Regions from separate parts of the Fontibacter flavus genome, predicted to be linked through region 1. Evidence: riboswitches for the same ligand, from Rfam matches in the RefSeq annotation. Region 1 holds a riboswitch; the other holds the start of a gene.

Region 1 (16,532 bases):
CTAGTTCTGTCTACCAAAGATCGGAGATTTTTGAACTTTTTGAAAAACTCAAAGAAGAGGGAAAAATCCAGGCGATGGGGGTTAGTGTGGAATTGGTAGATGAAGCTATTACCGCCATGCAGTACGAAATCGTTTCAACCATTCAGATCATTTTCAATATGTTCAGACACAAGCCCGCAGAGCAACTCTTCAATAGGCCTGATATCTCCAAATATGGGATCATTGCTAGAGTACCTTTGGCTAGCGGATTATTAACCGGTAAGCTTCATTCACATACTGTTTTTGATCCTCAAGACCACCGCACTTTCAATAGAAATGGGGAAGCTTTTGATAAAGGAGAGACTTTCTCAGGAATTGACTTCCAAAAAGGGCTTTTGGCAGTGGAGGAACTTAAAGATATCTTTAAAGGAAACGAGCCTTTGGCAGCATGGGCAATCAAATGGGTATTGATGTTTCCTCAGGTAAGCACTGTTATACCAGGGGCTTCAAAAGTGGAACAGGTTTCTTCTAATCTACAAGCCATGAACTTACCTGAAATAAGTCCAAAAAAGATGGAAGCGGTAAGAAACATCTACGAAAAATATTTCAAAGCAGATATTCATCCTCTTTGGTAGGAAATACTACAGAAAGTGATTGAACTGAAACAACCTGCTTATACCTGACTTGTAACTTATGCAAATATCCGACTCCCAATCAAAAAAAAACGCAAGGGTCCTTATCATAACCTATTACTGGCCTCCCTCTGCAGGATCAGGAGTTCAGCGATGGTTGAAATTTGCAAAATATTTGCCTGAATTTGGTTGGGATCCGGTGATTTTCACTCCAGAAAATCCTGATTTTGAACTTAAAGATGAAACTTTATTGTCGGAAATCAGTGCACAAACAGAGGTCTTGAAATTTCCGATATGGGAACCCTACAATCTTTTTAGAAAACTCAAAAGAGAAAAAGCCGGAGATACTTCCAAAGTTTTGGAAAAGTCAAAAAGGAGCTTGATGGACAAGTTTGGAATTTGGCTTAGGGCAAATGCCATTATCCCTGATCCACGGGTATTCTGGGTGAAACCTTCGGTAAATTTCCTTCTTGACCTGGTCAATTCAGGACAATTTCAGGCTATCATCACTACCGGTCCTCCCCACAGTCTTCACTTGATTGGATTGCAGCTTCATCAAAAACACAAAATACCCTGGTTAGCAGATTTCAGGGATCCTTGGTCAAAATGGGAATTTCTTGACACATTACCCATGACTTCATGGGCAAGAAGAAAACACGAAAAACTTGAAAAAAAGGTCTTATCAAAGGCAACTGCGATAAGCACCATTAGTCCTATTTTTCAATCAGAGATGGAAGCCTTATCGAACAGAAAGGTAGACCTTCTGACCAATGGTTTTGATGAAGATGACCTTCCTGACGATTGGACTAAAAGAATTCCCTCCTCAAGTTCCTTTGAAATTGTCTATACAGGAGTTATTGATGCGATTAGAAATCCAATCCCTTTTCTGGAAGCCATGAAGTCCAGCTTAGCGCACAATAAGGGAAATGTCATGCTTCGGTTTGTAGGAAAAGTTTCAGATGGCGTGAAGACCTATATTCAAGCAGACGACTGGCTTTCGGCACATGTCAAGTTGGAAGGATACGTAAGCCATGAAAAGGTATTTGATTTCTACGGACAAGCCCATTTATTACTGTTGATTCTAACGGACACCAAAAATGCTAAAGGTAATATTCCGGGTAAACTTTTTGAATATATGGCTACAGGCAAACCGATCATTGCTTTGGGAGACCCGGATGGAGATGCCGCCGGAATTCTTCAAAAAGCTAACGCAGGAAAAGTTTATGCACACAGTGATATGGAAGGAATCAGGAAATTTCTTAGGGATTTCGAACCTGAGGTAAATCATACACCCTCTCCTGAAATCCAACAATATTCCCGTAAAAACCTGACCAAACAGTTGGCAATGATCCTTGACAGAATTTCCGACAAATAGTTCTGTTGTCACGCGTTTTCGAACGCGGGACTATGAATCAAGAGTTTTTAACTCAAATAATCCAAAAATTATACTGAGAAAAAGAGCTGGAAACCCAACATCCAATGTCCAGAGTTAGAAACTCTGGACATTGGAAACTTTTAGTCAAAATCAAAATACTTCCTTCGCTATTCTATATGTAGCTTCGGCTTTACTCATCGTATAATAATGTAAGACAGGAACTCCATTGGCTATCAACTCCTTACTTTGATGAATTGCCCATTTGACACCAACTTCCCTTACATCTGCATTTGTCTTGCATTTTTCCAATTCATCCATCAGGTCATCCGGCAAATCCAAAAAGAAAGTTCGGGGAAGCATGGTAATCTGTCCCAAGGTCGTGATGGGTTTAATACCTGGAATAATAGGCACATTGATCCCCATTTCTCTTACCTTTTTCACAAAGTCAAAAAACTTTTGATTGTCAAAAAACATTTGGGTGACAATGTATTCAGCTCCGGCATCTACTTTTTCTTTGAGATGCTTCAGATCAAACTTCAAACTAGGAGCCTCAAAGTGCTTTTCAGGATAACCTGCTACGCCTACACAAAAATCAGTCTGAAAACCTGTTTCGGTTTCCTCGTGTAAGTACCTGCCATGGTTCATATCTACTATCTGTTTGACCAAATCTTTGGTGTAGGCATGACCATTAGGTTCGGGCACAAACTTATTTTCACTCTTTGGGGCATCTCCCCTCAGTGCCAGGATATTCTGCACTCCTATGAAATTCAGATCAATAAGCGCATTTTCTGTTTCTTCTTTGGTGAAGCCTCCACAAAGCAGATGCGGCACGGCCTCTACCTTAAACCTATTCATGATGGCCGCACAGATCCCTACCGTACCTGGTCTTTTTTTGGTGGATACTTTTTCCAATAAGCCATTTGGATGTTTTTTATAAATATACTCTTCTCTATGATAAGTAACATCTACAAACGGTGGATCAAATTCCATCAAAGGCTCTATGCCCTCACAAAGATCTTTTAAACTCTGGCCTTTGAGAGGAGGTAATATTTCGAAAGAAAACAAAGGCTTCTTTGCCTGATTGATATAGTCAGTAATTTTCATAATTCATTATTCTTGAACTTTCAATGAAGGAGTATAAGCAAGATTAGGTGAAAGCCACCTTTCTGCCTGCTTTATTGAAACATTTTTCCTCTTGGCATAATCAGCTACCTGATCTTCTCCGATTTTTCCCAATCCAAAATATTTACTTTCAGGATGTCCAAAATAAAATCCGCTGACTGAGGAAGTAGGATACATAGCAAAACTATCTGTAAGGGTAATCCCTGTATTTTCCTCTACCTGTAATAAATCAAATAACGTTCTTTTTTCTGAATGTTCTGGACAGGCTGGATACCCTGGAGCCGGTCGTATCCCTTCATAATCCTCCCGAATCAGCCCCTCATTATCCAATACTTCTCCAGATGCATATCCCCATATTTCTTTGCGTACCAGTTCATGCAAATATTCTGCTCCAGCCTCCGCTAACCTATCAGCCAATGCTTTGAGCATGATGTCATGGTAATCATCATGCTTCTCCTGAAACTCCTTCAGCTTATCTTCAATTCCCCAACCTGCGGTAACTGCAAAACCTCCAAGGTAATCCTTCTTAGTTGGATGGATATAATCAGCCAAAGAACGGTTAGGCACTCCTTTCCCCTTTTTTCCCTGCTGTCTTAAAAAATGAAAAGTAAATTTTTTTTCATTATTCAATACGCTGATATCATCCCCATGTCTTTGGACTGGAAAAATTCCAACCACTGCTCTGGCTTCAATCCACCTTTCCTGAGTAATCCTATCCAACATGGCATTGGCTTCCTCATATAAGCGCTTAGCTTCCTGGCCAACCACTGGATCTTCCAAAATCTTTGGAAACTTTCCGCTCAACATCCAGGTACTGAAAAATGGAGTCCAGTCAATATACCTCCTTAACACACTCAAATCAAGCGATTTAAACACTTTTACTCCTTCTTGAGCAGGTCTTAAAGGTTCAAAATGTTCCCAATCTATAAAAACTGGGTTTGATTTGGCTTCTTCATAAGATACCAGTTGCTTGACCTGTTGTTTGGCCTCATGCTCTATCCTCAATTGTCTGTACAATTCTTTAATCTCCTGATGATAAGCATCTCTTGTCTCTTCAGAAATAGACTCTCCTGCAATTGGAACTGATTTGGATGCATCCGTCACATGAATAACAGTTCCACTGTACACTGGATCTATCTTCACTGCTGTATGAATCCGGGAAGTAGTAGCACCACCGATCAGCAAAGGGATTTTGAGCCCTTGTCTTTCCATCTCCGAAGCCACATTTACCATTTCATCCAAAGAAGGGGTTATAAGACCACTTAAACCTATAATATCTACTTTGTTTTTGATCGCCTCATCAATAATTTTCTGGGCATCTACCATGACTCCTAGGTCAATAATCTGATAGCTGTTACATGCTAGTACCACTCCCACGATATTTTTGCCAATGTCATGCACATCCCCTTTTACTGTCGCCAAGAGGATTTTTTTAACACTACTTTGTGTGGCATTGTAGTCCAAATCTCCAACTTGTGGCATAAAAGGTTCCAGATAGGCCACCGCTTTCTTCATAACCCGCGCAGACTTCACCACTTGAGGCAAAAACATCTTACCTTCTCCAAAAAGATCCCCTACCACATTCATCCCGTCCATCAATGGCCCTTCTATAACTTTTAGCGCATTCTGATATTTCAACCGCGCTTCCTCAGTATCGTCGATGATGTGGTCAATGATTCCTTTTACCAAAGCATGCTCAATCCTTTTTTCTACTTCCTGAGACCTCCAGGCTTCAGACTGAATTTCTTTTTTACCCTCAGATTTGACTGTTTCTGCAAAAGCCAACAAAGCCTCTGTTGCATTTTCTGAACGGTCAAAAAGAACATCCTCTACTTTTTCCAAAAGGTCTTTTGGAATATCATCATAGACTTCCAACATGGTAGGATTGACTATCCCCATATCCATCCCATGCTGAATTGCATGATAAAGGAATGCAGCATGCATAGCTTCCCTCACTGGATTGTTTCCTCTAAAAGAAAAACTCACATTACTTACCCCTCCACTGACCTTTGCCCCTGGAAGATTCTGTTTGATCCATTGGGTGGCATGAAAGAAATCAAGGGCATTTCTCCTATGCTCTTCCATCCCCGTTGCCACTGGAAAAATATTAGGGTCGAAAATGATATCCTGCGGGTTGAACCTAACCTGATTGACCAAAATATCATAACTACGCTTACAGATGTCAATCCTTCTCTGATAGGTGTCTGCCTGGCCTTCTTCATCAAATGCCATCACCACTACAGCTGCTCCAAATTTTTTGATAGTTTTGGCCTGGTTGATAAACTCTTCTTCACCGTTTTTCAAACTGATTGAATTGACGATCCCCTTACCTTGGATACATTTCAATCCTGCCAAAATAATCTCCCACCTCGAGGAATCGATCATAATGGGGATTCTGCTGATTTCAGGCTCAGAAGCAATCAGGTTTAAAAATTTTTGCATCGCTGCCACACCGTCTAACATCCCCTCGTCCATACAGACATCTAAAATCTGGGCTCCTCCTCTGACCTGTTCGAGCGCAATTTCCAATGCTTCATCATACTGCCCGTTCAAAATCAATCGGGCAAATTTTTTGGAACCAGTGATGTTTGTTCTTTCCCCAATATTCACGAAATTGATTTCAGGAGTGAACACCAAAGGCTCCAGTCCTGACAGCTTTAAAACATTATATTTCTGGATCTTAGTCATCACCATTATTTACAAGTTCCACTTTTCTTGGTTGATATTTATCTGCAATCTTGGCAATTGCGGCAATATGCTCCGGCGTAGTGCCACAGCACCCGCCTAATATATTGACATAACCTTCTTTGGCAAATTCCTCAATCTGTTTGGCCATATCCTCTGCATCTTGATCGTATTGACCAAATTCATTGGGCAAGCCCGCATTGGGATAGGCTGACACTAAAAAAGGTGCATTTTCCGACATCACTTTTAGATACGGCCTTAATTCTTTAGCACCTAAGGCGCAGTTTAATCCCACACTGAATAATGGAATATGGGAAACTGAAATCAAGAATGCTTCTGTAGTCTGCCCGGACAGAGTCCTGCCTGATGCATCCGTAATTGTCCCTGAAACCATAACTGGAACACCACCTTCTTCAGGATTAAGAGGGATATTTTTTTCTTCAAAAACCTCCTGGATAGCATATAATGCTGCTTTGGCATTCAGCGTATCAAATATGGTCTCTACTAAGAGGATATCTGCCCCACCGTCCAGAAGGCCCTGCACCTGTTCTTTGTAAGCAGCTGCCAATTGGTCAAAAGTAATGGCTCTGTAACCGGGATCATTCACATCCGGCGAAAGGGATGCTGTTTTATTGGTCGGGCCTAGGGCACCTGCAACAAATCTCGGTTTTTCGGGATTTTTGGCGGTAAACTCATCAGCAACTTCCCTGGCGATTTTTGCTGAATGGTAATTAATATCATAAGCCAAGTGTGAAAGCCCATAATCTTCTTGCGCAATGGAAGTCCCACTAAAGGTATTTGTTTCTAATATATCTGCTCCTGCCTCAAGGTAAGCTGCATGTATGGATTTGATCACATCAGGTCTTGAAAGTGATAAGAGATCATTGTTACCTTTAAGAGCCTTGGGATGATTGGCCAATTCTGGTGTCCTAAAATCCTCTTCAGACAGTTTATATCGCTGAATCATGGTACCCATGGCACCATCAAGGATAAGGATTTTTTTCTTTGCTAAGGAAAGTAATAACTCGCTTCGGTTCATAGTCTAATATAATAAAAGCTTATGCGAGTATAACCGGATGAAAAAGGAATTCTTCCGCTCATCTTTTTCCGGCATTTCCGGAAAGGGATTTAGCACCTTGTCATTCAGGTTGCTAAGACGTCATAGGGCCCTTCCCTCGGTCTTTCTCGATAAGCAAGTTCAAAGGTAATTCCTAATCTTGAATTATATTACATTTTTTCAAATTTCTTACATAAATATCGAGAACTATTCAACATTGAGAAAGTTTTCTTACAAATTCCCCATTCTTAAAAGTTATTGTTTGATTTGCAGATTCACTCCGTTATTTTGTGTAACATAAAAATCCAAGCCTCCTATGAATAAAGCAATCCTTTTTCTGATTGTATCTGTTTTGCTTTCATGCACAAAACAGGAATCTTCCACTCAACAGCCGCTACCGCTTGAATGGAATGCAGAAACCAGAATAACAGAACTTGGTATCCAATTACCCGAAGCAAGTTCTCCTGTTGCCAATTATGTCAACGCTGTTCGTGTTGGAAACCTACTTTTTTTGGCTGGGAAAGGACCAAATCTTCCAAATGGAAATTACATCACAGGAAAAGTAGGGGAATCATTAAGCATTGAAGAAGGGAAAGAAGCGGCAAGATTAGTTGGAATAGCGCAATTAGCCGTCTTGAAAGCAGAGTTAGGAGATCTCAACAGGGTAAAAAGAATTGTAAAAGTTCTTGGAATGGTCAATTGTGGGGCTGATTTCACCCAACATCCACAGGTCATCAATGGTTTTTCCGATCTAATGGTGGATGTATTTGGGGAAAAAGGAAAACATGCCCGGTCAGCCGTCGGCATGAATTCCTTACCTATGGATATTGCCGTAGAGGTTGAATTGATAGTGGAAATTGAAGATGACGATAAATGATCAAAATGTCAATTAAACCCACCCGAAGAAAACTCAGAAACGCATTAAATGCTAAGGCCTTACTCCCACACTGAATTGAACATATGGATTGGCCATATATTTGAACATGGCCAATCCAGCCAATTGATAAGGACTCAGAGGCACTTCATAACCGGCATGGGCTCCTAAAACAAGATCAAAGATTTTTTTTGAGGATAAAGGAATTCCATAGGTGATAAAAACTTCAGGCTTGGCCATTGCACCATGACTTCTTAAATAACCATCATGATCAGGTTCTTCGAATAATCTTGGAAAATCAGGTTTATTGTTACTGGTCAGGGAATATCTTAGATTTCCGAATCCAAGCCCGGCCAAGGCTCCAATTTCCAGATTTCTAAGGTCAAGAAATTTCATTCCTCCATTTGCATAAATCCTTACACTGTTTAGACTATGCGTCTTTGTAGCATTCGCCCTTCCGCCATAACCTAAATTGAAAACATCCACCCCATATACCAGGTTTTTATTGTATCCAAGAATTTTCACTCCCCAGTTGTTGGGTCTTCCTGAAAATGGCTCCAGGCCATTTTCCTTCAAATGTGTATTAAAAGCATCTGGAGAAGTGAAGTGCAAACCATAAAAGAGATGTGCTCCAAGACTTGCATCCTTGTAGAAGAATTTGTAATCCGGCAAGGTCAGTCCAGCCCCTAATCTTAAAAATGCCCCTGATTGAATATTGTTGAAATTGACACCATTTAATTGCCAGGAATCCTCAAAAGGGCTAAATGAGTAACCAAATTTGGCAATCAATGCCAAAGCCTCATCTCTTCCCGGAATAGGCATATCATAACTCATATGAAAGCCGATTTCAGTCAAGAAATTTGCAAAATTCAAAGAACTCTTATGTATGTTTCCATCTCTGAGAATAAACCCTTGTTCAGGCTGTTGCAAAAATTCATCAAGACTACCAGACTCTCGGTCCTTTAACATTTGAAAATTAAGAAATCCAGCACCAATAGCCATGTAATGGATCAGCTGAAACCTTCCTTCTTCTGTAAAAGAAAACCCAACATTTAGATTAAATCTTGTTGTCCTAAAGTCAATGTCATAACCATTGAAGCGGGATTTGGGACCTGGATTCTGAAAAAGATCAAAACCAACTACGAAGTCATTGTACCTAGCCTGATAGCCAAGGTTGAAGTTACTATAACCCTTCCTCATTGGACTAAGCCCCTTATCATCAAGCATTTGATTAAACTCCCTGATATTAGACCCAGTCTTGCCATATGTGAAATACATGGTAGAACGACTGGATTTACTATCCTGTGCTTGAAGAGAAAAAACACTGAGTAAAACGAATATGCAAACAAATACGGGTTTCATGATTTTGGATTTCATCCCAAAAATAAAGCTAAACTCATTACCAATGATCGAAAGCATAAAAATTATACGTTCAGAAACCTGATGATTTTAGAATAGAGATTATCTGGGTTGAACGGCTTAGGAATAAAGTCATCCATACCAACTTCCTCTAATTGAACTTTGACATCAATCAATGAAGATGCTGTCAGGGCAATGATCGGAACATTACTTTTGTTAGGATCAGGGTGCTTTCTGATATATGCTGCCACAGCGAATCCATCCAGTTCTGGCATTTGAAGATCCAAAAGGATCAAATTGAAGTTATGTTTATCAAACTCCTTAATGGCTTCCTTACCATCATTTGCAATTACAACTTCCCTTACTCCCCATTTATTCAGAAATTTATTGATCATGATCTGATTGACAAGGTTGTCTTCTGCCACCAAAATTCTGGCCATCTCAAGATTCTTATCTAAAGAAGCAATTTGCTGAAAATGAACACTTGTTATAGCCTTAACCTTTTCAAACCTGATCACAAAAGAGAAAATTGTACCTCCTCCAGGTCTGCCCATCACATCAATATCTGACCCAAAAAGATTCACCAATCTTTTTACAATGGCCAATCCAAGACCTGTTCCTCCAAATTTCCGAGTAGTCTCCGCACTCGCCTGAGTAAATGCCTCAAATACAGATTGAATCTTTTCCTGAGGTATACCAATACCTGTATCCTCAAAATCAAATTTAATGGCTATCCCTTCCGAATCTTCATCTATCCTGTTCAAAGCGATTCTAATATGACCTTCATGGGTAAATTTCACGGCATTCGAAACCAAGTTATTGATCACTTGTCCCAATCTCACTGGATCACCTAATAACTTGGCAGGTATTTCTTCATCGTATTCGAAAATAATATCCAATGCCTTTTCTCTTGCCTGATATGTATAAGAATGAATAAATCTGTTGATGACATTTTTGAGTTCAAACTCCACATTTTCAAGTTCAACTTTACCGGAATCTATCTTTGTAAAGTCAAGAATATCATTGATAAGACCGAGCAGATTTTCGGCTGAAAACTGCAAAGTTTTAAGGTTTTCAAGTTGGTCAGGCCTAGGGCTATCTTCTATCAATAGATGAGACATCCCGATTACCGCATTCATAGGTGTACGGATTTCATGGCTCATAATTGAAAGAAACTGCGACTTTACTTTAGAAGCCTGTTCTGCCCTTTCTTTTGCCAAATACAATTCTTTTTGAGCTTCTTTCAACTCCGTGATATCCCTTGCAATACCATTATAAAAAAGATTCCCATCTTCTGTGCTCACCATTTTTCCGTGAGAGCTGAAAACCCGCATAGCGCCATCTTTTCTTCTCAACCTGAACTCAAGGTATTGATTGTTTTCAAGGAAATGTTCATCACTGACAAACTGTCTATCAAACTCCATCAGATCCTCATCAGATAAGAAATCTGTAAGCTTTTTATCCAAGACTTCAAAAGTCTCATATCCTAAAAACTGTTTGACATTGGGCGACACGTAGGTAAGTGTCAGATCGGGAGCCATTGAAAAAATAACCTCTGTGGATTCTTCTACAAGGCTTCTATATTTCTCTTCACTCTTTCGAAGGTTTTCTTTTGCCTCATGTTCATCCGTAATATCCCGCAAAATCCCCAGTGCATATTCTACCTCACCTTCGTACATGATGGGCTTTACGGTCATTTCATAAACCCTTTTTCTAAAAATCAGGAATTTGTTGACGTCCTTCTTCTCTTGTAAAGCAGATACTACAGCAGGTTGGATTTCACTAAGATTGGTTTTATGAACTTCAGAAAGTGTTTTCCCTTCAAAGTCTTCAGGACTCATACCCCAATTGCTCATTGTGGTACCTTGGGCTACTATGTACCTCAAATCTCTGTCTATCAAAAATACGGAGGTCAAAGGTATATTTGAAGCAAGTACTCTGTATCGCTGTTGACTTCGTATAATTTCCTCGCGGCTTTTCTTCCTTTCGGTTATATCCTGCAATAGCCCCTCGTGCAAGACTACTTTCCCATCCTGATCAAGTGCTTCTGTGGATTTATCTTCCACCCATCTATATTCACCTGTCTTCTTCTTAATTCTATATTCGCCTGAATATGCAGGAATACCTTTCTCATCTGTTTCTTTCAAATGAAAATCCATCAACTCCTCCACATCATCAGGATGTATGAGATCCAAAATGCTCACGCCTCTGGTAATAAGGTCATCTGCGTCATACCCAAACTGACTGATATTTTCCGTGATATAAAGTATCCTAAAACGGTCATTAGGATCGACAGTGAACAGTACGGCAGGACTATTTTCAACAACCATTTTCGCCCTTTTTGCTAGAGCTTCTTGCTTTTGAAGAATAGACAAGTTTCGGATAACAAAGGAGTATCCTATTTTTTCAAAATCATTATTTAAAAAAGATTGGACAGAGATATCATAAGGCTGAACTGTGCCGTTCACCGCTTTGAGGTTCAATTCTTTTTTGAGAACCTTTGATCCCTTAAGTCCAGAGATAGTATTCTGAAGTGAATTTACATCTGTCGAAAGAAAGTCAAATAAATCGAAAAGGGTGCCCTGATAATTGGCAGAAGTAGAAATGTTACACTCGTTTCTTGCCGCCCTGTTCAAGTAAAGTATATTCCAATTATTGTCCGTAACAAAAATAGGGTCATCCACCTGAGCAAGAATCTGAGACTGAAGTTTCAGGTAATTTTCAGCATCCCTCTTATGGGTGATATCTGAACAATAGCCATAAATTTCTATTTTTTTGGATCCCGGAACAGGCCTGACTTCTATGCTGTAACTGATGTACTTTTCCTTTCCTTCTGAAGATTTGATCACAAATTCACCTGAAGAGCCTGTGAGATCAAATACCGCTTTTCTTAAGTTTTTGATCAATAACTTTCTGCTCAATTTATCCAGTCTACCCAGAAGGTCCCCTACATTTGCTGACACCACATCTTCTTCAAGGTCAAAAATTTTATTCAATCCCTTAGAAAAGAAAATCTTTTTTTTGCCTGAACTATATCTCCAAGAACCTGATTTCGCCAAAATCTCAGTGGACTCCAGAAGGCGTTCATTACGGTCCAAACTCTTTTTGATTGCCCTATTGATGAAACTCCCCGCATAGATATCCCCCAATTGACGGAGCACATATTCATCTTTTTCGTACCAATCTCTTTTCTGTTTGACAGCATCAAGTCCAAAAAAACCTATCAGCTTGTTCTCAGAAAAAATTGGGATTAAAATAACTGATTTAATTCCTTGCTGTAGGTAAACCTCTTTTTCCTTTGCCAAGGAATTTTCCATTTTCTTCACGTCCGGAACAATCAGAATTTCACCTCTTCTCAAAGATTTCAAGGTGGTAGCATCCTCATCGATAGGGATGTATTTTAGATATTCTATTTGAGGTTCTATTTCAGAATTGGTCCATTCATAGGCATACTCAAGCGTACTGGTATCGTCATGTACCAAAAAGATATAAGCCCTGTCTGCTTGTTCAAAATCTCCCAACATCTGAAGGGATTCCTTGAAAACATTATCCAACTGATCAAAGTCGGCATTCACAAATTTGGCAGAAATCCTATTGATCAATATTTCCAGTTCGTATCTCTTTTGCAGGGATTTTTTAGCCTGATAATATTCAGTTACTTCCCTTGCACTGAATAGAATTCCTTCAACAGAGGGATCTTTTATCAAGTTTTTGCCATAACATTCTAAAAATACCCTGCTCCCATCCTCCTTATTAATCCAAAAATCTATTTTAACTTCTTCTTTAGAATCCCAAAGTTTTTCAAGGTTCCCTTCGACTATTTCAATGAGACCTTTACCAATAAATTCCCTGATTGACTTACCTATTACTTTCTCTTGGGCAATCCCCAATTTGTCGGTTACTCCTGAACTGATAAATTTATAAATGCCATTTTCATCCAGAATCGCCAAAAAATCATGACTATTTTTAAGAACAGCTTTAACAAAACCCAACTCCTTCAAAGAATCACTTTCAGGTGAATGGGGCTGGCTGGAGTCCAATAACTCTGTCAAAGTGATATGATGCCTACCCTTTGCTAAGCAATATCGTTGGTCATTATTGGAAGTAAGATTGATAAAAGCCCAGTGAAACCTTTGGTGGATGCCCCTTTTATCTTTTAAAGTCCTAACAAAATCTGCCTTCGGAATATCCCCACCCAAAAAGAACCGGTACAATTCATTTTGGCTCGCCCCACTGTTCACAAATTCTTGCCATTTTTTATACTCATGCTCAAAGTTTTCCCTCCAATATTTATTCACAAAAACTATCTGGTCTTCACTAAAAACCATCATGGGATCAGGTACTTCGTCAAAAAAGCTGAAAACGGATATATCCAATTTTTCAAAATATGCCATACAATCCTGTAAAATTAAATGTAGATTATAATTTAATTGGTTTACTTTAAGGGAGATTGAGTAAACAGCCAATCTAAATATATTAGTTGTATTTCCATAATTAAAATCAAATTTTAAGATGACCATTAGATCAAGAATAATCCTATTACTGGTCTTGTGCTGCTTTCATGTTGCCCATGCACAAAAAGACAATCTGATAAACATCACAGATTTAACGAAAATCGTCAATAGTTCTTCCCATGAAATCAGTCCTGATGGTAAAATGGTAATTTACCTCAAGAATTTTGTGGAAGACAAGGGAAATGATCAATATTCATACAAGTCACAGCTTTGGATTTCGGATTTAACGGCACCCTTCGCCAACAAACCACTTACTTCCTCAGAGTATAACATCTCATCTCCATCGCTATCTCCTGACGGAAAAAAAGTAGCATTTGTAAGACCTAAAGACGGGAAGTCACAAATATGGATACTACCGCTAGATGGCGGTGAAAGTCAGGTTCTAACCAATGAAAAATATGGAGCAGGAAACCCTGTTTGGTCCGCTGATGGAAAGAAAATCCTATTTACCACTACTATACCAATGTGGGCAATCGAGGGCAATCCTGAATGGGAGATGCCACGTCCTGGAAGAAAATATGGTGATGAACCTGACTACAGGGCCATCAAAGAGGGATTGGCCAAAGAAGAAATCAAGCCAAACCCAGATGGAAGTTTGGAAGAAATGAGGGCATACCTTGCTCAAAACGCTGCCAAAAATGACCCAAGGGTAATAGACCGTCTGAATTTCCTTGGAGAAAAAGACCTTAGTCCTGATCTTTACTTTTCCCATTTAAACATTTCGGATATTGAAAGCGGAAAAAGTGAAAGAATCACCAATGGCTTTCAAAACTATTTTGGGGCCACTTGGTCACCTGATGGTTCCTACATCTTGGCTTCAACACTGAAAAACACCCTGCACCCAGATCTGACTAATCATACAGAAATCTGGAAAATCAACCTGTCAGACAAGTCTGAAAGTAAATTTTTCGGCTTGGAAAACCATAGAATCGGCAACCCTGTTTTCTCTTCTGACGGAAAATGGATCGCCATCGGTGGACAAAACCTTGACGAACCAAGCTATAACATGTCAATGATTGGTGTCATTAGACCTGATGGCAGTGGCTTCAGATGGCTTACAGAATCGTTGGATAGAAGTGTTTCCAACCCAACATGGGCTGACAACAACCTTGAATTGTTCTTTACAGGTGCCAATCAGGGCGGGTTCTCTCTTTGGAAAGCCAATGTAAATTCAGGTAAAATCGACGCTGTTATTTCCGGTCCGGTCGGAGTGACAAGTTTTGCCGTCAAAGGCCAAAAACTGGTTTACGCTTTAACAAAAATCGAGAATCCTTCAGAAATATATACTGCCGACCTTGCCAATAAAAATAACCAGCAAATCACCAAATTCAATGAAAGTTGGCTAGCTGGTAAAAAACTTTCCAAACCAACTGCCCATCAACTCAAAACAAATGATGGTTTTGTCTTGGACTACTGGGTAATGGAACCAACTTTAAGAACGGAAGGCACAAAATATCCGACTATCCTTAATATGCACGGTGGACCTTCAGCTATGTGGGGACCTGGAGAAGCTTCCATGTGGCATGAATTCCAAGTTATGGCAGCTAAGGGCTATGGCATAGTCTATGCCAATCCGAGGGGAAGTGGTGGCTATGGTAAGGCCTTTCAAAAAGGGAACTTTCAAGATTGGGGGGATGGGCCATCAGCCGATGTCTTAGGTTCTTTAGATGCTGCAGGGAATCAGTATTCTTGGATTGATCAGGACCAATTGTTCCTAACAGGAGGATCTTATGCGGGATATTTGACCGCTTGGATAGTCAGCCATGACCACAGGTTCAAAGCGGCATTTTCTCAAAGAGGAGTCTATGAACTGACTTTCTTCTTGGGTGAAGGCAATGCCTGGAGGTTGGTTCCCAATCATTTTGGTTACCCATGGGAAGATGGAGTCAAAGAAATTTTGGATTACAATAGTCCTCAAACCTATGTTCAGAACATCAAAACACCACTCTTGATCAAACATGGAGATGTAGACTACAGGACAGGTGTAAGGCAGTCCGAGTTGCTGTATAAAAGTTTGAAAATCCTGGGAAGACCAGTTGAATATGTCAGATATCCTGATGAAGGGCATGAATTGTCAAGATCCGGAGCTGTCTCTAGAAGAATTGACAGAATGGCCAGAATAATCGAGTTTTTTGAAAGATATGTCAATCATCCTTAACCCTTAAAAAATGAAAAAATCATTCATACTTTATCTTATCCTTGGACTCTTTATTTTCCAAGGCTATGCCCAACAGGACCCTATCGATCCCAAACCAATTTCATGGCAGGATATCCCAGCCTGGAAATCAATTTCTACACCATCCTTTCAACTATCAGCTGACGGCAAATGGATGGCTTATGCCATCATGCCTGTGGAAGGAGATGGTGAAATTGTCATCCAAAAATCAGATGACCCTGGAAATAAAAAAACTTACCCAATAGGTTCGACAACATTTCCCAGTATTTCTTTCTCTGAAAACGGACGCTGGATTGCTTTCAAAGAATATCCAAAGGATAAAGAGAAAAAAGCAGCCGTAAAATCAAATGGCAAAGGCCTAAAAGATAAGCTGATCCTTTTGGACCTTCAGAGTGATTTCAAGAAAACTGAGTTTGAAAACGTTGGAAACTTTGCATTCAATGGTAAATCATCGTCTCATTTGGCTATCAATCTGAACAAAGAAGGAAGCAATGGAGATGCAAAAGGATCCGACCTCCTACTTGTTCATCTGAACAGTGAAAAATCCCAAAATATCGGTAATGTCCTAGAGTTTTCTTTTAATAAAGCAGGAGACTTCTTGGCTTATACCATTGATGCCGCCAATCAGTCCGGAAACGGTGTTTACCTATTACACATCACTTCAGGCAAAATAGAACTGCTTGAGTCAGATAAGGCAACATACAGATCAATCAACTGGACAGAAAAAGGTGATGCCTTTGCCCTCTTGAAAATGGTGAA
Region 2 (16,532 bases), on a different contig from region 1:
TTTACGGGTTTGTATGGTTTCAATGATAATATTTTTGATAAACTGTTCAGAGGTAAGCTCAGAAAAATCTTTCGTAAAAGGAATGGTCAGCAAGTGGTCTATGCCGAATTCCCTAAGAAGTTTGGCTTTTTCTTCAAAAGTACTGAGCAAACGGAGGTTGTGTTCATCAGGGTAAAGCACCAATCGTGGGTGAGGCCAATAGGTAATCAGTACTGTTTCCCCATTGATTTCATCTGCAATTTCCCTTATTCTCTTCAGTATTTTCTGATGTCCCAAATGTACACCGTCAAAAGTTCCACTGGTGACCACTGGATTTTTAACATGTCCAAAGTGCTCTATTCCTTCATAGATTTTCATGGGGTCTTGCTTTGATTTCTGCTATCAAATTGTTCAGTTCTGCTGCTTCTTCCAACTTAAATTCACCAATTCTTGTTCTGGTCAATGCAGACATATAGGCACCCACGTTTAAAATTTCGCCTAGGTCTCTTGCCAGGCTACGGATATATGTTCCTTTTGAGCATACAATTTTAAAATGAACCTCAGGATTATCGAATCTGGTAATTTCGAAAAGAGAAACCGTAACTGGCCTTGCTTCCATTTTGACTTCTTTACCTTTTCGGGCAGATTCATAAACCCGCTTTCCGTCCACTTTAATGGCTGAGTGCATGGGTGGTATCTGCATGATATCACCTGTCAGTTGTGCAGCCGCTGCTTTTACTTCTTCAAGAGTGATATGGGAAGGGTCAGCAACATTCACTACTTCTTTTTCGAGGTCAAAACTCTCAGTGGTTTTTCCAAGGACGAAGGTCCCGGTATATTCCTTTTCCTGAGCCATGTAAGTATCAATGGATTTCGTTTTTTTTCCGGCGCAAATGATCAGGAGACCTGTTGCCAATGGATCCAAGGTGCCTGCATGGCCGACTTTTTTGATTTTTAATGCATTTCTGACTTTTTTGACCACATCAAATGAAGTCCATTCATAGGGTTTATTGATCAAAAATACTTCTCCGTATGGTTCTTCCTGCATGTTACAAATATAAGCCTGAGAGGATGGCTAACAATCCCACAATGGTACAATAGATAGCGAAATAGGTTAATTTACTTTTTCTGACAAGAGAAATCATCCAGGTGCAGGCGAAATATCCTGAAATAAAGGCAGCTATAAAACCTGCTGATAGGTAACCGAAGCTATCGCCATTATAGGTTAGAGCGCCATCCATTATGTCTTTGGCAATTTTGCCAAAAATCAGGGGGACGACCATCAAAAAGGAAAACCTTGCAGCTTTATTTTTATCGATCCCAAGCAGTACAGACGTCGAAATGGTAGCACCGGACCTTGAAATTCCCGGAAGCATAGCTACAGCTTGGGATAGCCCAATAATGACAGCATTCTGGAAACTTACCCCTTTGCCCGTGTTTTTAGCTTTGTCTGCCAAAAATAATAATAAAGCTGTGACGAGTAGCATATATCCTACGAATACAACTTTACCTCCAAAAAGCTGCTCCAATTGTTCCTCAAAAAATAACCCCACTATTACGGCAGGTATCATGGATAATACAATTTTTGCAGAGAAATTTGTCTCCTCATTCCATTTGAATTTAAAAAGACCTTCTAGAATGCTGGCAATGTCTCTTCTGAAAACCAAAATGGTCGCCAATGCGGTCGCAAAATGGAGTACTACTGTAAACAAAAGACTTTCTTCCGGAATTTTCTGATCTCCTAAAATCGCAGAACCCAATTCAAGATGTCCGCTGGATGAAACAGGTAAAAATTCGGTCAAACCCTGGACAATGCCCAGAATGATCGCATCAATTATTTCCATTTAATTACTTTGATTCCGATTTGTGAAATATGGCGTAAAATTGAAAAATAAATCCAGCTAAGGTGACAATAGGCCCTAAAGTCAAACCCAAAAAGCCAAAGCCATGAGGCTCACTGTCCAAACCAATAATGATAAAACCTAAAGCAATTATTCCAATACCGATCAGCATAAGAATATAATTCTTTCTTGAAAAAGGAAAGTTTGTATTTGACATATTAATAAAGTTCGTCTAAAGACATGTTTAAATATTTATTTACAGCTTGTAAAGTACTGAACAGTGATAATAAAGCCCCGATGAGAATCAGTCCCCCAAACAGGAAGTAAAGCAGTGAATAATCCTGAAGCATGGCAAAACCATCGATATTCGCTTTGGTATATTCAATGATCAGGAATAACAATGCAGAAGCAATGATGCCGGCCAAAATCCCAAATAAGAAAGCCCTTGATAAGAAAGGCCTTCTGATAAATCCTCGTGTTGCACCTACTAATTGCATACTTCGGATGAGGAACCGTTGAGAAAATAGAGCCAGTTTAATGGTATTGTTTATTAACATGACCACCGTGAACACCAGAATAAGAATAAATCCTCCCATGACGATGGCCACTTTAGTCAGATTTTGATTGATAGAGTCTACCAGATCGGCCATATAGGTCACTTCAAAGACCCCATCTATATCCTTTATTTCATTGACTATTTCTTCAATTTGTTCAGCTGTTTGATATTCTTCAGCGATGGCAAGCGTGTAACTATCCCTTAATGGATTATCTTCCAGGAATTTGGTAAAGTCCTCACCCGTGTCTTCCAAAAAGGATTGTGCAGCTTCGTCCTGTGAGATGAACGTCACTCCGCTTTTGTCATCTTTCCTCATGATATAAGGTTTGGATTCCAAATCCTTACCGATCTTGGCCTTTTCAGCATCAGAAAGGTTTTTGTTGAGAAAAATCTGAATTTCTATATTTTCACGGATTATGCTCGTAAGAGTTTTGGCTTGTATCACAATTACCCCAAAGAGTCCAACTATAAAAAGGGATAGGGTAGTGCTGAACAGGACTGAAATAAATTTAAATCTGCCTAGCTTCGTTTTTTTTCTTGGATTTACCCTCATATTCCTATTGAATTCTGCCAAAATTAATCACCTTGACCCATTAAACCAATCTTAAGCTTGGAAATCGACCCGAATTACTTTTTTGTCTGCAATCACAAAGGCCTGTTCATTTTTTCCGCAAGCCATTCTGGCCAAACCAGTAAATCTTCCAAAAGCAGGTAATATCATTTGATTTAGAGAAACGAAATAACAGGGAAGTGTAAGTTTTTGCTTCCCACGGCCATATAGTGAAAGCCCCGGATGAATATGTCCACAAAGATTGACTTTCCCTTCCGGTATTTCTGCCAATGGCTCATGTGATAAAATCATTTTGTCAAGATGGTATGCTTCTTCATGTACCTGCCATAAATCTGAACGATAAATTACATCAGGAAGTATATCATGATTTCCTTTTATCAAATGAAAATTGATCTCGGGAAAAAGTTCTCTAAAAGATTCCAAATCTCCCCAAGTACTATTTAGCTCACTATGGAAGAGATCTCCAAGAAAAAAGAGGTGAGCAGGCCTGAAACCTTGGATCAATTGTTGGATTTTCACATAATCACCTTGATGAACCTCTTCGGGAGCAGGAATTCCCGCTTTTCTAAAATGGGCAGCCTTCCCGAAATGTGGATCAGCTATTAATAAAGATGTGTAATCGGGGAGATAAATGGCTTTCTCAGGCAGCAAATGAAAGGAAATGTCATGCCATACCAAATTATAGGTGCCCATCAAATTCAACTTCATCATGGCCTGTTTGCCCCATTGTTAAACATTTTTACTTGACTTCAAGTATTAAATGTATTATTATTCCTGAATTATAGGGCAAAAAAAGATCAATTGATTATGAAAAAAAGTATAGCAACACTTGTTCTGTTTATGGCATTAGGCTCCTTTATACTAGCGCTGGCGCAGTCCTCAGATGCAATAGTAGGTAAATGGTATAATACTGAAAAAGATGCCCAAGTGGAAATATATAAAGAAGGAGGGAAATATTTTGGCAAGATCGTTTGGTTACAAGAACCTTTTGAAAATGGTAAGCCAAAATTAGATAAGAACAATACTGATAAAAGTAAAAGGAGCAGGCAAATTATGGGCATGAAACTTTTAAGCGGTTTTGAATTTAATGGAGGTACCTGGGAAAATGGAAACATTTATGATCCAAAAAACGGGAAAACATACTCCTGTATCATTAAGAAAAAGAATGATAAAACGCTTGAAGTTAGAGGATATGTTGGGGTTTCACTGATTGGAAGAACCGTAGAATGGACAAAAGCTGAGTAATTTATCGAAAGAAAACACTTGACCGGGACTCAATTAGGGTTTCGGTTTTTTTATTCCCAAATACCCTGTGGAACGATTTCCAAAACATGGCCAAAAGGATCTTCGAAGTAAAAGCTTTTTTGATTATTTCCCCATTCCTGTTCATGGGTGATGGTAATTCCTTTAGATAGTAGGTTTGATTTGGTTTTTAAATAATCGTGTCTTCCTACCTCAAAAGCAAGGTGCTGTTTCCCCTTCGCGAAATGTGGAGGTAATTTTTCCTCTTTTGCCGTCACCTCAGGATTGAAACAAAGTAGAACAGAAGTTCCAACTCTGAAAAATATATGTCTTCCATCGACCTTGGAAATTACCGGCATTTCCAAAATTTCTTTATAAAAATTCTCTGCTAAATCAAGGTCAGAGATGTACAGACAGGATTCTTTTATCTGTGAATATTTCATTTAAATAATTTAAAAATAATCATGCTTAAGTTCAATACTCTTTTGAGGAGTAGTTAAATAGAATGTTAGGTGGGGAAAAATAAATTTAGTGGATCTTGGATAGGTATGTGGATGATTATTTTAAAATGGTTGAAGCCAATCCTTATTGATCTAAAAATACTATCAGCTGATGAATTTAATTTCAAAAACTTATCCTGAACTCCTTATTCTTCAATGATATAAATAATCAACTTTCTGCCCATGCCAAGGATTAATTTTTGGTCAGAGGCAGATAGAAAAAGGTGAATTTTCCAATTAATGGGTTTAAAGCCATAGGTTTAATTTTCAGAATTACTTTCCAGATAAAAGCTGCTCAAAATGTATTGAAGCTGCTCATATTCGATCAAAAATGCATCATGTCCTAATGTAGACTGAATTTCCCGATAGCTTCCTTTTTTTGCAAACTGTACGATAAATTGGGATTCTTCTTTCAAGAACAAAAGATCTCTGTCTACTCCAATGGCCAATATTTTGGATTTGATTTCAGAGAGCACTTTTTCAGTACCACCTCTGCCTCTCCCTATATCATGACTGTCCATAGCCTTACTCAATACCCAGTAAGTATAGGCATTGAACCGCTTGGCCAATTTTTGCCCCTGGTACCTGAGGTAGGAGGAGATTCTGAAGTTATCGAGTTTTTCTTCTTGATCGGATTGTTTCATGGCAAAGTCTTGGGGATGTCGATAGGAAATCATCGCAATTGCTCTTGCTGCCTCTAGGCCTTTTTGACCGGCTTCAGAATGAAGTTCTCCCCAGGTACTATCTGCTTCTATGGCCATTCTTTGACTTTCGTTAAAGCCAATAATCCAGGGAGAGGCTTTGGCATTAGAGGCTAAAATAATGGTGTTTTTCACTTGTTCACCAAGGAGGTATGCCCATTCCAAAGCCACCTGACCTCCTAATGAGCCTCCTATTAGGGTATGGATTTTGGTAATACCCAAATGGATTCTCAATGCTTCCAATGATTTGGCAAGATCTCTCGTAGTCAAACTGGGAAAATCATAATAATATGGATTTCCTGAACCCGGATTAGTTGAAAGAGGGTTGGTTGAGCCATAGCAAGAACCCAGTAGGTTGGCACAAATAATGAAATGTTTGGAAGGATCATAGAATTTATCTTCTCCGACCAGACCTCCCCACCAGTCCTGCACATTGGCATCACCTGTAAGGGCATGAATGACCCAGACCACATTGTCTTTTGCAGTTGTCAAATGTCCCTGTGTGGTATAGGTCAGTTCAAAACCTTTAAGTTTTTCTCCAGATTCCAGTTCCAAAGTACCCTCATGGGTATAGCTTTCTTGCGCCATTTCAATAATCAGGTAATTACTTTCTAAATTCATTATGCAAAAGGTCAAGATAACCTCTAAAATCCTTAAGGGATTATGATCCCATAAGATCAGGTTCAATCAAATGTTTAATCTATATTTTTCAGGGTCAAATACTGTCGAAAGCCTGTTGAAGATCAGCTTTGATATCTTCAATGTGCTCAATTCCTAAGGAAAGCCTCAGTAGGGTAGGAGATACTCCTGCTGCCAATTGTTCCTGTTCACTTAACTGCTGATGTGTTGTTGCTGAAGGTTGAATGATCAGGGTTTTGGCATCCCCTACATTGGCTAAATGAGAGATAAGCTTGAGCTTATTGATAAATTGGCTTGTACTTTCCTTATCACCTCTGATTTCAAAACTCAATACGCCTCCAAAGCCGTTTTTCAGGTATTTTTTTCCTAACTCGTGATAGGGGGAGGATTTTAATCCCGGATAATTTACCTTCTGGACTTTTGGATGGGTTTCTAGCCATTTTGCGATTGCTAAAGCATTGTCTACGGTACGTTGAACTCTCAGAGAAAGTGTTTCAAGCCCTTGTAAAAGCAGGAAAGAATTGAATGGACTTATTGCCGGGCCAAAATCTCTAAGACCTTCAACTCTTGCACGAATGGCAAATGCAATATTGGGCAATCCAAGTGGATTGTTTTCTCCAAACACATCCCAAAACTTCAGGCCATGATAGCCTTCTGAAGGTTCGGTAAACTGTCGAAATTTACCATTTCCCCAGTTGTAATTTCCGCCATCGATGATAATACCGCCAATGGAAGTTCCGTGTCCACCTATCCACTTCGTGGCTGATGCTGTGACGATATTGGCGCCATGCTTTAGTGGTTGAAAAAGGAAGCCTCCTGCTCCAAATGTATTGTCAACAACAAGTGGTAAATCAAACTTTCGGGCAACTGCAGCGATTCCTTCAAAATCCGGGATGTTAAACTCAGGATTACCGATAGTTTCAAGATAAATGGCTTTAGTCTTATCGTCAATCAGTTTTTCGAAGTCTTCTGGATCACCTCCTTTAGCAAACCTGACATCTATTCCGATTCTTTTGAATGCAACCTTGAACTGATTATAAGTTCCTCCATAGAGATAGGGGGTGGAAACAAAATTGTCTCCTACTTCAAGAATGTTATTAAGAGCTAAAAACTGTGCGGCTTGACCTGAAGCTGTTGCCAGTGCGGCAACGCCACCTTCCAAAGCAGCAACTCGCTGTTCGAAAACATCCGTTGTAGGATTCATGATCCTGGTATAGATATTTCCAAACTCTTTTAGTGCAAAAAGATTGGCGCCATGCTCAGCTGAATTGAAAACATAGGAAGATGTTTGGTAAATAGGGACAGCTCTAGAATTGGTGGTAGGGTCAGGCGATTGGCCTGCGTGAAGCTGCAAGGTATCAAAGTGATAATTGGACATGGTGGTAAAAGATTTGAAGTGAATAGAAAAGGTTAAACTATATCTAACAAGATAAATAGAAATGACTGTAAGCCATAGAAAATTACATACACATGTAATTCAGTGCAATTACATAGTGGCCTGATAAAACTGATTCTTTTGGAAAGCGTCTTTGTAAATTCATAGCGATTAGAATTTATATTTCCAGTTGACGATACTATCAACCGGCAGGAATTGGCACCTTGGATTTTCCAGGTTGCCAGAGGGTCATAGAGCCTGTCTCTCGCCTCTTCTTTATAAATCCCCGCACTCAAAAAGTGAAAGGATAATGCAAATTAAAGAGGTACTTTTTGGATATGCAAGGTCTTCAATAATTATTTTATTAATGAGGGGTTAAATGTGAAAAATTGGCATTTATTTCGCTAGAATTGGTATTAAATTATACTTCGAATACTTTATGAAAATGAAAACCATGCAGTCTGAACGTAAAGTGTTTAGCTCCAGTATTTTGTCGAAACCTGCCACATCTCTAATGATGTTTTTATTGCTCTTGGTCTCTTTGACCAGCTGCCTGGATGACGATCTATCTCTTGTTTCTGAAATCCAACAGGATTTTGAAGGCATCACAAAGGTCGAAGTTGAAGGTGATTTTCTAGATGTGGAATATACCGGAGTGTCCGGCGTACAAAATTTGAATCTAGATGTTGCTTTATTATCTAATTCAGCCAAGAAGTTTGAAGTGGAATACAGGGTGATAGGCAGTACACTCAGAGTATTTGTGTCGACCAACAACAGGTTGTTCAGTGGAAGTGCAAAAGGAGAAGGAACTATCAAATTGACAGGACCGAGAAATATGCAATTGGATTTGGAGGTCGATTCTGGAAAATTGACAGTACAAAATGTCGTGACCACCTCTTCTGAATTTGAAGTTGAGTCTGGAGAATTATTTTTAAGGAATGTCACCATTCCAAATTTGGAAGTCGATATTGCTTCAGGTACTGGATTCATGCAAGATATTGTCGGCAATATAATGGTAGATCTAAGTTCCGGAAAACTAGAAATGCTTCAAGTAGAAGGGAATATTGAAGCTGAAGTCGCTTCAGGAGAGATCCTCATGAAAGATGTGAATGGATTTGCTAAAGCCAATACCAGCTCTGGGAAAATAGAAATGAACAATGTGAAATCAATTGGGGAGATTTCAGTGTCTACCGGTCAACTATTTGCAACCAATTCAGGGCTGAGTTCTCAGACGGGATTAAAAGCAACTTCAGGTAATATTTATATTCAGACGTTCAGTAACCTTAGGTCTTTCAATTACAATATTACCACAGGAAGTGCCGGATCAGCAAAGGTAGGGGATGCCCAATCATCAGGATCTTTGAACATCAATAATGGAGCATCCCAAACCATCAGGGGTGAAGTGACCTCAGGTAAAATAGAAATTGTCAATTAAAGACCTTCTCTACTTTTACTGCTGTTCCTGCAGCAGTCACCATGAGCATTCCGTCACGGATAGTTTCATAATCCAGGTCAATACCGATGACGGCATTGGCGCCAAAGGCTTTGGCTTGCATTTCCATCTCTGCCATAGCCGTAGCCTTGGCTTCACGCAATACCCTTTCATAGGCGGCAGATCTTCCACCGACGATGTCGGTAATACTGGCAAAGAAATCCTTGAAAACATTGGCTCCTATGATTGTTTCCCCTGAAACAATGCCTAAATAGGCCGTTATTTTGTAGCCTTCGAGTTGGTTTGTAGTGCTGACTATCATACTTATAAATACAAGAAAAAACCGCAGTCAAAATTGGCTGCGGTTTAAACTTACTTAGCTTTTAATTCTTTTCCAAACCTGGCGATCTTTCCAGGAATTCCTGGTACAATTTGATGTGCCTGTTGCTCATTGGAACTCTGTATCCATCTATGAATACGTGTCTGATTTGGGTTTTGGTTTCGAAAGGATCTCCGGTAGCTACCAACAAGGTGGCATCTTTACCTACTTCGATAGAGCCCATTCTGTCCGCTACGCCAAATACCTCAGCTGCATTGATGGTTACTGCTTTAAGTGCTTCTTCTTTACCCATACCATAGGCAGCTGCAAAACCTGCATTGAATGGTAGATTCCTGACATTCTCTGCATCGTTGGTTCTGATAACAACTTTTACACCGGCTTTTGCCATTTTACTTGGATTGGCATAGGCAGCATCAAACCTGTCGGACTGTCTTGTTGGGATAGAAAGCATGGGCCCTGTAATTACAGATAAGTTTGCTGCTGCAATTTTATCAGCAACTCTCCAGCCTTCAGCTACTCCTGTGAGGATAGCTTTAACATTTTTGGACTTGATCCAATCGATGGCCGATAAGATATCTGTAGCTGCATTGACTTCCACCAAAAGAGGGAGTTCACCTGAAATTACCTTTGCCAATTGCTCCATTTCAGGATAATACTGAAGTTCGGCTTTTGCTTGCTGCAGTTTATAGAAGGTCTCCGCCTTAGCCCAGATTTCATTCAGGTTTTTTTGTGCAGCATCAGCTTCTTTCTTGATATCCTCATCACTTCTTCTGTCCCAAGTACTTCTACGGGCTGAGGATGGAAAGTTAAGGACAACACCTTTGAATCCTGCATACATTTGATCAGGTGTATAACCATTCAAATTGATAAGCGCGGCGGTTCCAGGAAACAGTCCGCCGGAAGGGGTAGTCAAGGTAGTGGTTACACCGCTAACCCTCGTCACAGGGATAGCCACTGAGTTTGGATTTACCGCTACAAGTGCCTGCATATTTGGTGTTACTTGCCCTATCTCGGCAAAATCCTGGGTCTCTGCTACTGAATTGACCTCAACCAAGCCAAGACGGCTACCTCCGTCAAATAGGCCGGGGTAAATAAACTGACCTGTGCAATCAATGATTTCTGCATCACCGGCAGCAAGGTTTTTGCCTACCCCAGTGATTTTTCCGTTGTCGATCAGAACACTTCCATTCTCAATTGTCCCCTTGGTTACAGTGACAATAGTGGCATTCTGAAGGAGGAATTTACCATTCCTGGGCTTGACAAACTCACCATCAAACTGTGCATTAGCATAGAAAGGCAATACTGTCAACAGGAAGGCATATAGAATAAATTTTATCTTTTTCATGATCATGCTTTTTAAACTTTGAGCTGGATTTTAGTGAGAGTGATCAAATAAACTCCTACCGAAATTGGTAAAGAAGAAATCCACCCCATGCATACACTTGTGGTCATGTTCTTTGAGGAATATAGGCTCCACAGCTTCGCTTGCACTTACTTTAAGTCTCATATCATCGCTGTCTTGATTGATGTCGAAGTACTTAACCCCGTCCACAAATGTCATTTGAGGAATTGCATATACTGACAATGGGTGTTCATTGAAAATCACCAAATCAGCTTGTTTGCCTTCTTCAATAGATCCCACTTTATCAGCAATACCCAATTGTTTGGCTGGGTTGATGGTAATCAAAGCCAAAGTCTGCTCATCATTGAGCTCTCCGTAGCGTTGTGCCTTTCCTGCTTCATGATAAAGGTGACGGATCAATTCACCTGAATCGGAATTGATGGAAGTAATCACACCATTTTCAGTTAAGATAGCTGCATTATAAGCTGTGGAGTAGTACACTTCAAATTTGTATGCCCACCAATCTGCAAAGACAGATGCACCCATAGTATATTCTGCCAGTTCGGGAGCTACTTTAAAGCCTTCATTTACGTGTGAAAACACAATGTTTTTGATGCCAAAATCTCTACAGGTATTGATCAATGCATAAATCTCATCAGCTCTGTATGAGTGACAGTGGATTATTACTTCTCCATCTAGGATATCCACCAAAGTCTGTAATCTGCTATCATAATTAGGAGGAACAGGAGTTGCACCTTTCTGTTTGAGTGCATTTTCGTATGCTTCCCAAGTTTTCTTGTATTGTATAGCTTCATTGAAACCATTTCTGATTATTGCTTCCACCCCCATTCTAGTTCTAGGCTGTATGCCATTACCACGTCCATGGACCCTGGTCGGATTTTCTCCAAGGGCAAACTTGATGGTTCTTGGTGCTTCCTTCATATAAAGGTCTTCCGGATTCGATGTTCCATAGCGGTGCTTTAGGGTGATATTTTGTCCACCGATGGCGTTGGCTGAACCGTGCATCGCGTGAGAGATAGTTACCCCTCCTGCCAATGCTCTGTAAAGACCTATATCATAGGGATTCACTACGTCAGCCATTTTGACTTCGGAAGTGATCGGTGCAGTTGCTTCATTTACTGCGTCCAATGCTACGTGTGAGTGAGCGTCAATGATCCCCGGCATCAGGTATTTTCCACTTGCATCGATTGTTTCTATGTTTGCAGCACGTAGGTTTTTACCTATTTTTTTGATGATACCGTTTTCTACCAAAACATCAGTACCCTCTAAGGTCCCGTTGGTCACGGTAAGAACTGTGGCATTTTTGATCAGTACAGAGCCTTTTGGCGTCTGCGCCTGGGTATATATACAACCCATCATCAAAAAGCCGGCAAGGATATATTTTATCTTCTTCATTTTTTTAAGGATTATTGGTTGAGTTGGTTTGGCTTTTTATTAGCATTCAAAGGAAAGCTACCGAAGTCAGCCAATGACATACTTCCAGTGAATTCATCTCCTATGATTTCACCGGAAACATTCACTTCCAAAGACATACCTCCCGCGTTGACATTGAAGGTGAAGCTAAGGTTGTTTCCAGATAAGACAATATTGTTCATATCAGATTTAGCTTTTCCATTGCCGGCAGGATTATCATAATCAATTGAACCCTTATAAGTATCTCCTTCTTTTTTGATGCTCATCACTCCACCTGAGCTGCCTGCTGGGGTATCAGAGGTGTATTCCCATGTACCTTCAATGTTAACTGCACCATTGGCACCATTGGTACCATTTCCATTCTTTTTGGTTTTAATTTCATAATCGAAAATGTAGCCATCAGCGACAACATGCTTGATCTGTGCATCTTCAGAGAAGATAGGTGCAGTTGCAATTACCATATTGGCCAGCTTTCCTTTCTCCAGGGTACCGGCAAACTTTTGTATTCCTAAAATCTGAGCATTGTTGACTGTAAGTGCAGCTAGGGCAGCATCCTCGCTTAAACCATTGGCAATCATGGTACGGATATTTTTGAACATATCATTGCTTTTGCCACCAATAGAAGTGAATCCAAACGGAATACCGGCCTGCTCCAATACAGCAGCTTCTTTCAGTATATGTTCATAGGCTTCTTTTACCCTTTGGGTTCTATTTTTCATCTCTTCAGACATTTCTTCTGTTTTTGCGTTGGCTGTTTTGTCATTAGGTAATCTGAAAGAAAGTAATACTTGAGCATTGGCAGCTTTGATGTCGTTTACTACGTTATGTAAGTCAGTAGCTCCGCCCAAAACCAAACGGAAGCCATTTTCTTTTTGTAGGCTTAGTGCTCTGCGGATTTCCAGATCATTGGATACTTCAAAAATGATCGGAATATTTTTATCCAATACCGGGTAAAAGGCTTCTAGGGTCTTATTGATTTCCGGTCTGTTCAGTCCTGAATTAGAGGCAAATAGTCTATTGTGTCTTGCTGATAGTTCCGCATTTTTGTATAAGTCACGGAATTTGGCCATAATGCCCAGTTGAGTACCGGGATACATGCCTCTTCCACCACCTTGTGCTCTGAACCGAGCGCTCATGGCAGTGTTTTGGGCAATGATATTGGTTGACTCTTTTCCGCCGTACACGACAATTGCTGATTTACCGGGAAGCATCCCACCTTCAGGAATAATCTGCGCAATGGTAAATCCGACTTTTCTCCAATCAGTAATTTGATTGTTTTTTGAATCGAAATTATCCAAAACATTTCTCCAAGGTGTAATTCCTGCAATCTCATCAGGTGGGTTGGACGGGTCAAAGTTTGATGGTCTTTCAGGATCAGCAGGACGGCCGACTCCGGCAGTGCTTGCACCATCGATAAACCCTGGATAAATAAATAAAGAATCGGCATCAATAACTTGAGCCTCCACAGGGATTATCAGGTTACTTCCGATTCCTTCAATTAAACCGTTTTTGATTAATACAGTTGCTCTGGAAATGGACTTTCCAGGGGATGTAATAACAGTAGCATTTTTAATGGCATAGGTCCCGGTTACCCTTCTCTCGGCTGTTGGATCGCTTTGGGCAAATCCAGTTAAAGAAAAGAATAACGCCAAAATAAGTAAGCTACTGAATACCTTTGGATTGAAGTTGATATTCATGTCTGTACAGATGATTTTAGAATTTTTTATGACTAGTAAGCTAACAAAAGAATTTTTTTTGAAAAAAGTTATTTTTTTTAAATGCCTTATTTGGTTAAGAACGGCAATTAATTTTCTACATAATGCATTTCTTTTTGTTTGTATTTTTTGATAAAAAATTTATACAATTTTAAGGTGAATACCCCTTGTTTTTTATCTTTTTTAATATTTATATTTATCCCGCTTAATCACTCTAACTTATCTGTTTATGAAGAATATATTGGTAATTGAAGATGACAAGTTGATATCCAGCTTGGTTTCTTTCAGATTGAAAAAGGAAGGTTTCAATATCACAGTAGCCGTTGATGGTAAAGAGGCGATGAAAAAAATCGACTCTTTGAATCCTGATATGGTCATCACGGATGTGATGATACCTTTCCATGATGGAATTGAAATTATACAATATTCCAAAAACAAAAGGCCCAATTGTCCGGTGATCGTCTTAAGCTCTATGGGCGAAGAGGAAGATACTGTGGTCAGGGCATTTCAGCAGGGGGCTTCAGATTTTGTTCCTAAGCCTTTTAATCCGAATGAACTGGCTTTTCGGGTTAAAAGATTGATGTAGAGTCAAGTAATTTAATCATACATTTATCTTCCTATTTATTCTATAGGAACTTTTAACTTTTATAAGTTTTGCTACAAACTATAAATGTGAAGTCCTCACAGATTCCTGACAAAGCTGCACAGGGTCTAATGGACAGATTGCAGGTTAGTGCTGACCTGCATTTTGGTGAAAATATTATTTCCATATCCAATATGGTTGTGGGAATATTAGTGTTTTCTGTGGTTTTTGTAATTTTTCAGCTTTTTTATCTTCGGTCAAGGAAAAAATACCTGGCTGAAAATAAAAAAATGGTCCAATATAGGGTCAATGGATTCCTTTCCGACCTGTTGTTTGGTGATAATCTGGCTGAAGACTATTATGACAGTCAGATCAATGCTTTTAAAAGTAAAATACCACTTCAGAAAAGCTGGTGTAAAGACCTCTTGATTCAAAATATAATTGAATTGGGAAAAAATATCAAGGGAGAAAGTAAATCAGGTTTGTTGTCAGTATATTTTAAATTAGGGCTTCAGGGTTATACTGAAAGATTATTGAGATCAAGCCAATGGTATTTGAAGTCCAAAGCTGTTTATTATTGGAGGGAGCTGAACTACAGTAAAGCTGCTGAAAAAATCTATCCGTTGATTTCACATAGTAATCATGAGTTGAGATCATCTGCACTTTTGGCGTATATCTCATTGGCAGAGTTGGATCCATTACACGTATTAGAAGAATATACAGATAACATCAGCCACGTGGAAGGTTTGAATATCCTCGATGTCATTCAACGAAAAAAGATTAAGAAACCTGAAAATCTTGGCAAATGGTTGGAATTTGAAGAATATTCACATCTTATTTTCGCGCTTAAGTTGGTGGCGTATTATAATGATTTAGATTCTGGCCCTAAGGTGGTTAAATTGCTAACTTCTCTTAATCCAAAAGTCCGACTTGAAGCCATAAAAACCATAGGCAAGCTTTTTTACTTTGATGCAGAACAGACTCTTATTGACTCATTTGAAAACGAGGAGGAAGAAAATCAAATTGAAATTATCCATACTTTAAAGGGGATTGGAGGAGATCAATCCTCTGAATTTATCCATCAGTTGCTTGAATCACCCAGAAGTGCTGAACTACAAATTGCCGCACTTTACACCCTAAAAACGCTTGATCAAGAATTTTCTACACTTGATTTTGGGAGCAATCTTAATTTATTGAAAGCAAAAAAACACGTTGAAGACCCATACCTGACCCAATAATGACGTTCCTAGATAACTATTTGAAATTCTTTGAGATGTTTATTGCAGGCTATGCCTCACTTTACATTTTGATTTATTTGATCATGGCCATTGCCTCTTTTTGGGCCATTAAAAAATATAACAATGCAAAATACACCCTTAAAGATGATGTTTTGGTACGTTCCAATCACCTGATAGGAGTGTCCATAGTTGCACCGGCCTTTAATGAGGAATTGAGCATCATTCACAATGTCAAGTCCCTGCTATCACTCAATTATCCCAATTTTGAAGTGGTTATCGTTAATGATGGCAGTACTGACAATACTTTAACAAAACTCATTGATGAATTTGAATTGGTCAAAGTGGATTTTTATTACGATGAAAAAATCATCACTAAACCGGTAAGAGGACATTATAAATCTACCAATCCTGTATATGACAAACTTTTGGTAGTGGATAAGGAAAATGGGAAAAGTAAAGCTGATGCCTCCAATGCGGGTATCAATTCAGCTAAACATCCACTTTTTATCTGTACAGATGTTGACTGTATTCTCAGAAAGGATACTATCATGAAGCTGGCCAAGCCTTTTATGACTTCCAAAACCAAAGTCATCGCTACAGGTGCACCGATCAGGGCTTCCAACTCCTGCGAAGTCAAAGACGGATTTATGGTTAAAATACATTTCCCAAAAAACTGGTGGGCATCCTTTCAAGAATTGGAGTATATCCGGGCTTTTTTGATGGGTAGAATGGCTTGGAGTCAAATAAACGGCCTGCTTTTAGTGTCCGGTGGATTGGGCATGTTTGATAAAGAAATAGCAATCAAAGCAGGAGGATATTGGCACAAATCCTTAGGAGAAGATATGGAGCTCATCACCAGAATGAGGAAATATATGCACGAAACCAATCAGAAATTCAAGATCCTTTACATTCCTGAATCTCTTTGCTGGACTGAAGTACCTGCTACCAAAGAGGTGCTGATTAGGCAACGTGTGCGTTGGTCAAGAGGACTAATACAGACCCTCAACCTGCATAAGAATATGCTTTTTAGACCAAAATATGGTA

The links. Region 1 has a riboswitch for S-adenosylmethionine ahead of ACFFIP_RS03055 (homocysteine S-methyltransferase family protein). Riboswitches for the same ligand answer to the same signal wherever they lie in the genome.
Region 2: linked by a shared signal. The riboswitch ahead of ACFFIP_RS03685 (O-acetylhomoserine aminocarboxypropyltransferase/cysteine synthase family protein) and the one ahead of ACFFIP_RS03055 (homocysteine S-methyltransferase family protein) in region 1 are both predicted to bind S-adenosylmethionine.

Annotation. Positions count from the first base shown of each region.
Region 1 is NZ_JBHLWI010000006.1:58,252-74,783, forward strand. It holds gene ACFFIP_RS03035 (aldo/keto reductase) at 1-614, shown strand, start outside; gene ACFFIP_RS03040 (glycosyltransferase family 4 protein) at 673-1,986, shown strand; gene metF (methylenetetrahydrofolate reductase [NAD(P)H]) at 2,137-3,090, opposite strand; gene metH (methionine synthase) at 3,097-5,796, opposite strand; gene ACFFIP_RS03055 (homocysteine S-methyltransferase family protein) at 5,789-6,832, opposite strand; SAM riboswitch class I at 6,888-6,988, opposite strand; gene ACFFIP_RS03060 (RidA family protein) at 7,167-7,727, shown strand; gene ACFFIP_RS03065 (hypothetical protein) at 7,779-9,086, opposite strand; gene ACFFIP_RS03070 (PAS domain S-box protein) at 9,149-13,477, opposite strand; gene ACFFIP_RS03075 (S9 family peptidase) at 13,596-15,755, shown strand; gene ACFFIP_RS03080 (alpha/beta hydrolase family protein) at 15,766-16,532, shown strand, end outside.
Region 2 is NZ_JBHLWI010000007.1:40,536-57,067, reverse strand. It holds gene ACFFIP_RS03730 (bifunctional riboflavin kinase/FAD synthetase) at 1-357, opposite strand, end outside; gene truB (tRNA pseudouridine(55) synthase TruB) at 344-1,027, opposite strand; gene ACFFIP_RS03720 (undecaprenyl-diphosphate phosphatase) at 1,029-1,823, opposite strand; gene ACFFIP_RS03715 (DUF3098 domain-containing protein) at 1,828-2,037, opposite strand; gene ACFFIP_RS03710 (cell division protein FtsX) at 2,039-2,929, opposite strand; gene pdeM (ligase-associated DNA damage response endonuclease PdeM) at 2,981-3,658, opposite strand; gene ACFFIP_RS03700 (DUF2147 domain-containing protein) at 3,755-4,192, shown strand; gene ACFFIP_RS03695 (VOC family protein) at 4,243-4,632, opposite strand; gene ACFFIP_RS03690 (homoserine O-acetyltransferase family protein) at 4,950-6,011, opposite strand; gene ACFFIP_RS03685 (O-acetylhomoserine aminocarboxypropyltransferase/cysteine synthase family protein) at 6,106-7,407, opposite strand; SAM riboswitch class I at 7,580-7,689, opposite strand; gene ACFFIP_RS03680 (DUF4097 family beta strand repeat-containing protein) at 7,859-8,839, shown strand; gene ACFFIP_RS03675 (YbjQ family protein) at 8,832-9,158, opposite strand; gene ACFFIP_RS03670 (amidohydrolase family protein) at 9,220-10,521, opposite strand; gene ACFFIP_RS03665 (amidohydrolase family protein) at 10,552-11,934, opposite strand; gene ACFFIP_RS03660 (amidohydrolase family protein) at 11,946-13,649, opposite strand; gene ACFFIP_RS03655 (response regulator transcription factor) at 13,897-14,253, shown strand; gene ACFFIP_RS03650 (HEAT repeat domain-containing protein) at 14,322-15,488, shown strand; gene ACFFIP_RS03645 (glycosyltransferase family 2 protein) at 15,488-16,532, shown strand, end outside.